3 regions of the Pantoea sp. SGAir0418 genome follow, and region 2 is predicted to be linked to each of the others. Evidence: predicted binding sites of a transcription regulator. Region 2 holds the regulator's gene; each other region holds the start of a gene.
What was found. Region 2 encodes Fur, which represses iron uptake genes when iron is present. Its sites were predicted from a motif close to ATAATAATGAGAACNACTATCAA; they were not measured.
Positions count from the first base shown of each region.

Region 1 (3,266 bases), on a different contig from region 2:
GCGGGAAATTGATCTCGCCGCCGGCGCGATAGCTCTCCAGCCGGCTGGTAGCGTACGTATCGCTGTTGATCATCCCTTCGGTGCTGCCGCCGGAGCCTTCTTTCAGGCGGGTGTTATTGGTTTTCTCATAGCTAAAGTTGAGCTTAGAGGTGCCCCAGTCCCAGATGCCGTTGTGCACCACTCCATAGTTCTGGCGATACAGGCGGTTGGTTTCGCTGCCGTACAGCGCTTCCACCAGTCCGCTGGCGCTGGCATTGCTGTTGCTGTTTTGCGTGTCGCCGGCATAAATATTGCCCTGGCGACTGTAGCCATAGCTGAAATCGACAATCTGCGTCGGGGTGATTTTCCACGACAGCACGCCATTAATGTCTTTGTTACGCACCCCTTCGCGTCCGGCGGCGTAAGCGCCATTTTGCGCGGTATTGATGTCGAAGGCGTCGGCATCCGTTTTGTTCAGGTTGCCGTACAGCCGCATGGTGAGTACCTCACCGGCCAGCGGACCGCTGAGGTTGAAGTTTGCGCGGCGGGTGGCGCCTTCCTTGTCATCTTCTGGCTGGTTAGTGAACAGCGACAGCGAACCGTGCCAGTCATTGGTCGGGCGTTTGGTAATGATGTTGACCACACCGCCGGCGGCACCGGAGCCATAACGGGCAGCGGCCGGACCGCGTATCACCTCAATGCGTTCCACCATTTCCGGCGGTACCCAGTTGGTATCCCCGCGTGAGTCGCGCTCACCGCGCCAGCTGTAACGCACCGAGTTACGGGAGGTGACCGGCACGCCATCGATCAGCACTAAGGTGTTTTCCGGGCCCATGCCGCGAATGTCGATCTGACGGTTGTTACCGCGGCTGCCGCTGGCGCCGTTACCGGTGAGGTTAACGCCGGGCATTTTGCGGATGATGTCCGCGAGGTCGTTAACGGGCGGACTTTTTTTGATGTCTTCAGCGGTAATGGTGGAAACCCCCGGCTGCTGCTTCAGCTCCTGCTCTGCCGTCACAATCATCGACTCATCGTCGGCCAGCTTCTCCGTGGGTTCAGCGGCAAACACCGGTGAGGTTAACAGGCCCGCCAGGCACAGTGCGACCGGACGCTTTTTGCCACATACAGTTACATTCACTTATATCATCTCCCTGATGCGTTAACATTTGTAAGCAAATGCGCATGATAATGAGAATGGTTTGCATTGTATATTGATGTGCGACTTCTTTACATTCCTGCGCAAATCGCCTCGACGGGCCGCTTTTTTGTCAGTTTTTGTCAGCAGGGCGATACGCTGGCTTAGACAGGAACGTTATGGCTAATAAGCAAATCATTCAGCATGGCAGCATAAGCAGGTGCCTGATTTGCGGTAACAATCTGATTTTTGCGCGATGACAGGGCCGCATTCAGGCCAGCAAAGAACCCTATTGCCGGATTTCGGCAATAGATATCTGTTTTTCGCATTTGTGATCGCTGCCTATCTTCCAGAGAATGGCTGCGGGACGTTCAGAGGATGACAATCCTTTGCGCCGCGCGGCTTTACGCGACATGGGCAAAGGGAAAAATACATCGCTACCTCGACGCCTTTTCCCTGCCGGGAAACATTTTAAATATCAGGAGAAAGGTTCCAGTGAAATTCGCAAAAGGTATCACCCTTTTCGCACTCGCTCTCAGTGCGCACACCGCGTTTGCCGCCGAACAATCCGTCCCAACCGACAGCTCACTGCATGTACAGGCTGATGCCGCGCTGAAAAGCCTGGTGCCCGCCGACGTGGCGAAGCGTGGCTATATTGTGGCAGGAACCAACCCCAACACGCCGCCCACCACCTTCTATAAAGAAGACAACAAAACGCTGGCCGGTCGTGAAATTGACATCATGAACGCGGTCGGTGAGCGTCTCGGCATTCAGGTGCAGTGGCGTGATACCGGCGGCTTCGACAACATCATTCCGGGACTGAAAACCGGTCGCTACGATGTGGCCTTGTCCAACATCAACGCCACGCCGGCGCGCGCCAAAATTATCGACTTCGTGAGTTACTACGACGCCAGCCGTCTCGGCATTATTTCGCGGAAAGACGCCAACGTCGCGCCGTTCAAAACCCTCGACGAGGTGTGCGGTAAAGAAGTCGGCGCCGGTTCCGGCACCACCCAGGTGACCCGTCTGGAAGAGGCCAGCAAAGCCTGTGAAGCGGCCGGGAAAAAACCGATTAAAGTGTCAGTGTTCCCGGATCGCCCGGCGGGTGTTCAGGCCGTGGTCAGCGGGCGTGTGCCGATGTTCCTCGGTCCATACGAAGGCCTGCTGTGGCAGGTGAAAGTGATCAAACCGCTGACCATGAGCGGCGAAATCACCGTGCATGATGCGCCGGTATCGGTCGCCTTCCCGAAAGATTCCGCGCTTGAACCTGCCGTACAGGCAGCGCTGAACTCGCTGATTAAAGATGGCAGCTACCAGAAGATCCTGGATAACTGGGGCATCGGCTTTGGCGCGGTTAAAGAGTCAAAACGTAATCAGGATATCTTTCAATGAGTGACTTTCACGACCACACCGACGATCTGAAAATCGTCGGTAAACGCTACTACGGACGCTGGCTCAGTGCGCTGGTGGTGCTGTTGTGCGTGGTGGCGATGGCGCATTCGATGATCAACAATCCGCGCTTCGAATGGGGCGTGATTGCGGAAAACTTCACTGGCGAGTCAATCCTGCAGGGCGTGCTGATGACGCTGCAGCTGACAGCGATTTCGGTGGTGCTGGGCTTCGCCTTTGGCACGGTGCTGGCGCTGATGCGCCTGTCATCCAACCCGGTGCTGGTCGGCGTCAGCTGGTTCTATACCTGGTTTTTCCGCGGCGTGCCGATGCTGGTACAGCTGTTCCTGTGGTACAACATCGCGGCGCTGTACCCGACCATTTCGCTGTCGCTGCCGGGTCTGGGTGAAATCTGGAGTACTCAGTCCAATGCGCTGGTCAGCCCGTTCAGCGCGGCGGTGATCGCGCTGGTAATGCATCAGTCTGCCTATGCGGCTGAGATCGTGCGCGCCGGGATTCAGAGCGTTGGCAATGGCCAGCTGGAAGCCGCACGTGCGCTGGGTTACCGTCCGGCGCAGATTTTCCGTCATACCGTACTGCCGCAGGCGATGCGCGCCATCATGCCGCCGGCCGGTAACGAAATCATCGGCCAGCTGAAAACCACGGCGGTGGTATCGGTGATCTCCCTGCAGGATGTGCTGTTTTCGGCGCAGATCATCTATCAGCGCACCTATGAAGTGATCCCGCTGCTGCTGGTGGCGAC
Region 1 covers NZ_CP027912.1:168,464-171,729, reverse strand. Annotated here, with positions in the region: gene C1N84_RS19815 (TonB-dependent siderophore receptor) at 1-1,117, opposite strand, end outside; gene C1N84_RS19810 (ABC transporter substrate-binding protein) at 1,610-2,506, shown strand; gene C1N84_RS19805 (amino acid ABC transporter permease) at 2,503-3,266, shown strand, end outside.
Region 1: a site for Fur is predicted at 1,162-1,184, ahead of C1N84_RS19815 (TonB-dependent siderophore receptor). Genes of this name have one in related genera too.

Region 2 (3,266 bases):
TCGGTGTGACCAAGCAGGACAACATTGTTGAGATGGCGTCGCTGGAGTCGTGCATTCGTGACGACCTCAACGAGAACGCGCCGCGCGCCATGGCGGTGCTGGATCCGCTGAAAGTGGTGATCGAGAACCTGCCGGCCGGGCATGAAGAAATCATCAGCATGCCGAACCATCCGAACAAGCCGGAGATGGGCACGCGTGAGGTGCCGTTCAGCCGTGAGGTGTGGATCGATCGCGCCGACTTCCGTGAAGAGGCCAACAAGCAGTACAAACGTCTGGTGCTGGGTAAAGAAGTTCGTCTGCGCAACGCTTATGTCATTCGTGCCGAGCGCGTGGCGAAAGATGAAGCCGGCAACATTACCTGCATCTACGCTACCTGCGATGTCGACACCCTGAGCAAAGATCCGGCCGATGGCCGCAAGGTGAAAGGCGTTATCCATTGGGTGTCGGCGATTCACGCGCTGCCTGCCGAATTCCGTCTGTACGATCGTCTGTTCAGCGTGCCAAACCCGGGCGCGGCCGAGGATTTCCTCACCACCATCAACCCGAACTCGCTGGAGATCAAACAGGGCTTCGTTGAGCCGGGTCTGCGTGCCGCCAGTGCGCTGGCACCGTATCAGTTTGAGCGCGAAGGTTACTTCTGCGCTGACAGCGTGTACTCGCAGCCGTCGAAACTGGTGTTCAACCGCACCGTGGGTCTGCGTGATACCTGGGCAAAAATCGGCGAATAATTTTACTGCTTGATAGCACGATATGATCAGCAAAGGGCGAGCAATCGCCCTTTTTTATTGCCCGTTATCTGCAAACGGGAATCGATTATGCTGAACCAGACAAAAAACAGTAATCGCGCGCGATTACGACTAATCTGACTTTAATAAAATTAACTAATTTACCCGTGTGAAATCATTATTTTCAGGTAGGCTATGCGCTCTTAAATGTTGCTGTGCGGGTTAGCGAAGGAAGAAAAATGACAAGTCTCGCTCTGGAAGCCAAACATAGCGTGGTGGTTTTACATCAGCTTATCGAACGTATTTTTAATCAGGCCGAAGGCAGCGATGACAGTATGGACCTGCTGCTGTCGCACTTTCATCCCGACTTCAAAATGGTGACGCCGCAAGGCAAACAGCTCGATCTCAATGACACTGAAACCCTGTTTCGCAAACTGCACGGGCAGCGGGAAGGGATGCGAATCGCCACCAGTGAGCATGCCATCATTTCCCAGCAGCAGCAGGAAGTGACCATTCAGTATCACGAACTGCAAATGCTTAACGGCAATAACCAGACCCGCATTTCGCTGGCGGTGCTGGACTGCAGCACGCCTGTTCCGCGCTGGCGCTATTTGCAGGAAACGCTGGTCGCCTGAACGCAGCCATAAAAAAACCGGTGCCTGGCACCGGTTTTTTTATACTGCATAGCATATTCAATTACTGATCGTGGAGCGTCTCGTCTTCGCGGCAGTCTCCCAGCGCACAGTGGCCGTACAGATACAGGCTGTGGTTGCTGAGTTTGATACCGTGGCGTGTTGCAATCTCACGCTGACGCGTTTCGATAGATTCATCGCTAAACTCGATCACTTTGCCGCAGTCGAGGCAAATCAGGTGATCATGGTGATGCTGCTGGGTCAGTTCGAACACGGATTTCCCGCCTTCGAAGTTATGACGCGTCACGATGCCGGCGTCGTCAAACTGGTTCAGAACACGGTATACCGTCGCCAGACCAATCTCTTCGCCCATGTCGATCAGGCGTTTGTACAAATCTTCCGCACTGACATGATGGGACTCGGGTCCGGGTCCCTGAAGCACTTCCAGAATCTTCAGTCTGGGCAGCGTGACTTTCAGGCCAGCCTTTTTCAATGCGGAGTTGTTGTCAGTCATGCGGATATTGTCCTGTTACTTTGCTAGTCACTTACGGCGCAAAGGCCTTGAATGTGTGGTCAACGCGCATTCTCATTTGCGTCTCATTATAGAGCTCAGCCTGCGAAATGAAAACCGGCTGCGGCGGACAATTCCCCGGATGCTGTAAGGAGAAATGTCGTGAACCTCAGCGGGATCGTGCAGATCGATGTTCCTTTTCGCGCAGTCTCAGTCTGATGCCCGAGGAATAAGCAGATGACCGTTGCGGGTATTCTACAGAATTGAGGGAAAAAGTTAAAAAACCGTAGCTATTATTTTTATAGGTAATTCCATTGCCCGATGTGAGCCAGCGCCCACATCGGACAGGAAAGCATCAGGCTTCGATGATCGCCTGCAGCTGCAGCTCGTCAAAGATCTGCTTAACCCATTTGTCGACGCGCTCGTTAGTCAGTTCAGGCTGACGATCTTCATCGATGGCGAGGCCGAGAAAGTGTTTGTCGTCTGCCAGACCTTTAGAGGCTTCGAAGTGGTAACCTTCGGTTGGCCAGTGGCCCACAATCACTGCGCCGTTTGGCTCAATGATGTCGCGAATGGTGCCCATCGCGTCACAGAAGTACTCGGCGTAATCTTCCTGATCGCCGCAGCCAAACAGCGCCACCAGCTTACCGTTAAAATCAATCTCTTCCAGCGTCGGGAAGAAGTCATCCCAGTCGCACTGGGCTTCACCGTAGTACCAGGTCGGAATACCCAGCAGCAGAATATCGAATGCTTCGAGATCTTCTTTGGTGCTCTTAGCAATGTCATGCACTTCGGCGACATCTTTACCCAGTTGTTTCTGGATCATTTTTGCAATGTTTTCAGTGTTGCCGGTATCGCTGCCGAAGAAAATGCCTACGATTGCCATGGAGTGAGTAACCTCTTAAATCCTGATTGTGAAAGTAAGTCAGAAGACGACACAGTTATGCGAATGATAGCAGACCGGCGAAAAGCGCGGAATGTGTAAAGCGCTGAGTTTGTGTTCCAGCGTGCGGTCTGCGCACGTTACGCCAGTTTGAGCTGCGCCAGCAGCATTTGTTCAATCAGTTCACTGCGGCTGATGTTCTGCTGCTCGGCCAGCGTATTAAGCGCGTCGACCGCTTCGCTGGACATTTTCAGCTCAACGCGGCGCAGGCCGCGCACCCGGTCGCGCTTCAGCTGGTTGCGCTTATTAATGCGCAGCTGCTCATCACGCGACAGCGGACTGGTTTTAGGGCGACCGGGACGCCGCTCGTCTGCGAAGAGATCGAGCGTGGTACGATCTGTCTGTTCTTTTGCCATGGTTTGTGAAACTGCGTGGGCGCGAACGGCGGAAAGGCGCTGCGCGATTTAAACATTTATCGGCCCGACCGCGGCGAAAAAAGCATCCGCGGCAAATTT
Region 2 covers NZ_CP027911.1:2,826,336-2,829,601, reverse strand. Annotated here, with positions in the region: gene glnS (glutamine--tRNA ligase) at 1-728, shown strand, start outside; gene C1N84_RS13180 (hypothetical protein) at 965-1,360, shown strand; gene fur (ferric iron uptake transcriptional regulator) at 1,422-1,871, opposite strand; gene fldA (flavodoxin FldA) at 2,224-2,754, opposite strand; gene ybfE (LexA regulated protein) at 2,892-3,167, opposite strand.

Region 3 (3,266 bases), 670 kb from region 2:
TGTTGTCTTCGGCAAACAGGGAGAAAATCTCCGCCTGGGCATAAGGACTGCGGCCGGTGCTGGCGATGCCTGGCACAGCGCCGTTGCTGGCAGCCTGGGTGGTCGACGAAGGATCTTTCATGCGCTGCTGGTTCCACTCGGTGCCCAGCGTCGCGGTCTGATTGACGCCCAGCTCAAACGGCAGGCTGATTTCACTGTGCAGCAGCACATCGTCCAGCTGAATGGTATTGAACCCGCTGTTGGAGAAAATCCCTTCCGTGCCGCCCGCCAGACCTTCATTAATGCGCGTATTGCGGGTTTTTTCGTAGCGCGCCCAGCTGCTGGTGCTGATGCCGTTATCCCACGCGCCGGTCCATTTCAGTGAAATATTCTGGCGATACAGACGGTTGGTTTCATCGCCGTACAGGCTCTTCACCAGCGCGTTAGTGTTGGTGTTCTGCGTATCGCCCGCGTACAGGTTGCCCTGACGACTGTAACCGGCCTGCAGCTCCAGCGTCTGCATGGGGGCAAACGCCCAGCTCAGCAACGCATTGATGTCTTTGTTTACCGAGCCTTCGCGGCCTGCCGGGTAGCTGCCGGCATAGCTGCCGGTGCGCGCTGCCGCATGTCCTTCATTGATGTCGTACGCGTCGGCCTGAGTTTTGGCTAAACCGCCATACAGCCGGAAGTTGAAGTCGTCGCCCAGCGGCCCTTCAAGGCTGAAGTTGGTGCGTTTGGTCGCCCCTTCCGATTTGTGTTCCGGCGCGTTGAAGTAGGTATTCCACGAACCGTGCCACTGCTGATCGCTGTACTTTTTGGTGATGATGTTCACTACACCGCCCGCCGCGCCGTTACCGTAGCGCACCGCGGCCGGCCCGCGAATCACGTCGATGTGATCAATCATCTCCGGCGGCACCCAGTTGGTATCGCCGCGCGTATCACGCTCACCGCGCCAGCCGAGACGCACTGAGTTACGGCTGGTGATCGGCATGCCGTCCACCATGATCAGGGTATTTTCCGGTCCCATGCCGCGAATATCGATCTGACGGTTGTTGCCGCGCTGGCCGCTGGTCGAGTTACCGGTCAGGTTAACCCCCGGCATGGTACGGATAATTTCTGAGACATCGCGCGCCGGTGGATGCTTTTTGATCTCATCGGCGGTGATGGTGGAAACCCCCTGTGCCTGCAGCGTCTGCTGCTGGGCCGTCACCATTAAGGTGCCACCGTCCATCGCGCTGGCATCGGGAGAAGAGGCGTTGCTGGAAGTCGTCTTGCTGGAAGTCTCTGCTGCCCAGGCGCTGCCGGAGAGCAGTGAGGCGCTGAGCCCCAGTTCAATCAAAATAGCGAAGGTTAACCGCGAGTAATGCTTCATTTTTTTCATTCCTGGAAGGCCAGTTCTGCGCCACAGCGGAGTGACTGGCGAGCCGGTGAGAAGATCCCTGTCTTTATCGCGCAGCCGTTCACACCTGGCAGGGCCATCCTTTGCTGAATCCCATGACTTACCGGGTGCCAGACGGAACGTGCGTGCTCATTTTGAGCGCAGTCACCCTATTGCAAATGCAAATAATTATCAATAGTATTATTTATCAATCCTATGTAAACCTCCCCGTACAGACGGCGACTGGCAGCCCCTATGACCTGGCGAAATGATGGAATTGGTAGCGAAGCCTGGTGGCAGGAGCAACAGACTCAGGGCATTCCGCGCATTGAGCCGCAGCAGGATGGCACCTGTCTGGTGACCTTCTTCTGGCGCGATCCGCAAGGCAGTGAAACCACCTCCCACACCCAGCGCGTGTGGATCAACATCACCGGCGTGACCGATCACCATCAGCGGCGCCCGCCGCAATCGCTGATGCGCGTCGCCAGTAGCGATGTCTGGTACTGGCAAACCGTGCTGCCGTCACACTGGCGCGGCAGCTACTGCCTGATGCCGGATCGGCAGGCCAGCGATTTCAGCGGCGAGCCTGACATGCATGCGCTGCGCCATTGGTGGCGCGAAAAATTCCCTGCCGCGCAGGCCGATGCGCTCAATCCGCTGCGCAGCTGGTCCGGCGGACGCGGCATGGGCGTGTCACTGCTGCACCTGCCTGACGCGCCCGACCAGCAGGTGTGGCGTGCGGTGGATGAGGGCCGCGCCCCGGCGCTGACGCTGCAGGAGCAGCAGTGGGACAGTGCGCTGCTCGGCAATCGTCGACGGGTGTGGCTGTACGCCACAGGCGAGGCGCAGCACGGCCCGCGTCCGCTGGCGATACTGCTCGATGGTCAGTTCTGGGCGCAGCAGATGCCGATTGCCGGACCGCTGCAGCAGCTGACGGCCGCGGGCAAGCTGCCGCCGGCGGTCTACCTGTTTATCGACATTATCGATCGCGAACACCGCAGCCGCGAGCTGCCATGCAATCCGCAATTCTGGCAGGCGGTGCAGCAGGAGCTGTTGCCGCAGGTGGCACGCTGGATGCCGTACGATGCGCAGCCGGCGCGCACGCTGGTTGCCGGACAAAGCTTCGGCGGTCTGGCCGCGGTGTTTGCCGCGCTGCACTTTCCCCACACCTTTGGTAATGCGCTCAGCCTGTCCGGCTCCTTCTGGTGGCCGGAGCGTGGTAACCCGCATGGCTGGCTGCTGCAGGCGCTGGACCATGGCCTGGCACCTCGCCAGCCGCTGCGTTTCTGGCTGGAAGCAGGCCAGCGTGAAGGCCTGATTCTGCAAGCCAATCAACAATTACAACAACAACTTACCGCTGCCGGCTATCAGGTGCATTACCAGCCGGTAGAGGGCGGCCATGACGCGCTGTGCTGGCGCGGTGGTCTGCTCGACGGTCTGCAAGCTTTGTGGCGCAATCCAAATTCATTCATCACGCCAGACGTGAACCGGAGCGACAGTAAATTCTCTGATGAACGACACTATGATTGACCAACAAACTCTGCCGCTGGTGGCGGCGCAGCCTGGCATCTGGATCGCCGACCAGCTCAGCCGCCATCACAACGCCTACGCGGTCGCGCACTTTGTCGAACTGCGCGGCGACATCAACAGCGCGCTGCTGGCGCAGGCCATCGTCGACGGCATGCAGGAAGCCGATACCCTGAATATGGCGTTCGGCGAAATCGACGGCGAGCCGCTGCAGTGGCCGCAGCCGCAGACCTTCAGCCTGCCAGACATCGTTGATCTGCGCGGCGAAGCGGATGCCGCTGCCGCCGCACGCGCCCTGATGCGTGCCGATATGCAGGGTGACCTGCGTGTGCTGAGCGGCGCGCCGCTGTGGCACCATCGTCTGTTCCGCCTCGGCGAGCAG
Region 3 covers NZ_CP027911.1:3,494,329-3,497,594, forward strand. Annotated here, with positions in the region: gene C1N84_RS16375 (TonB-dependent siderophore receptor) at 1-1,351, opposite strand, end outside; gene fes (enterochelin esterase) at 1,613-2,887, shown strand; gene C1N84_RS16385 (enterobactin synthase subunit F) at 2,880-3,266, shown strand, end outside.
Region 3: a site for Fur is predicted at 1,537-1,559, ahead of fes (enterochelin esterase). Genes of this name have one in related genera too.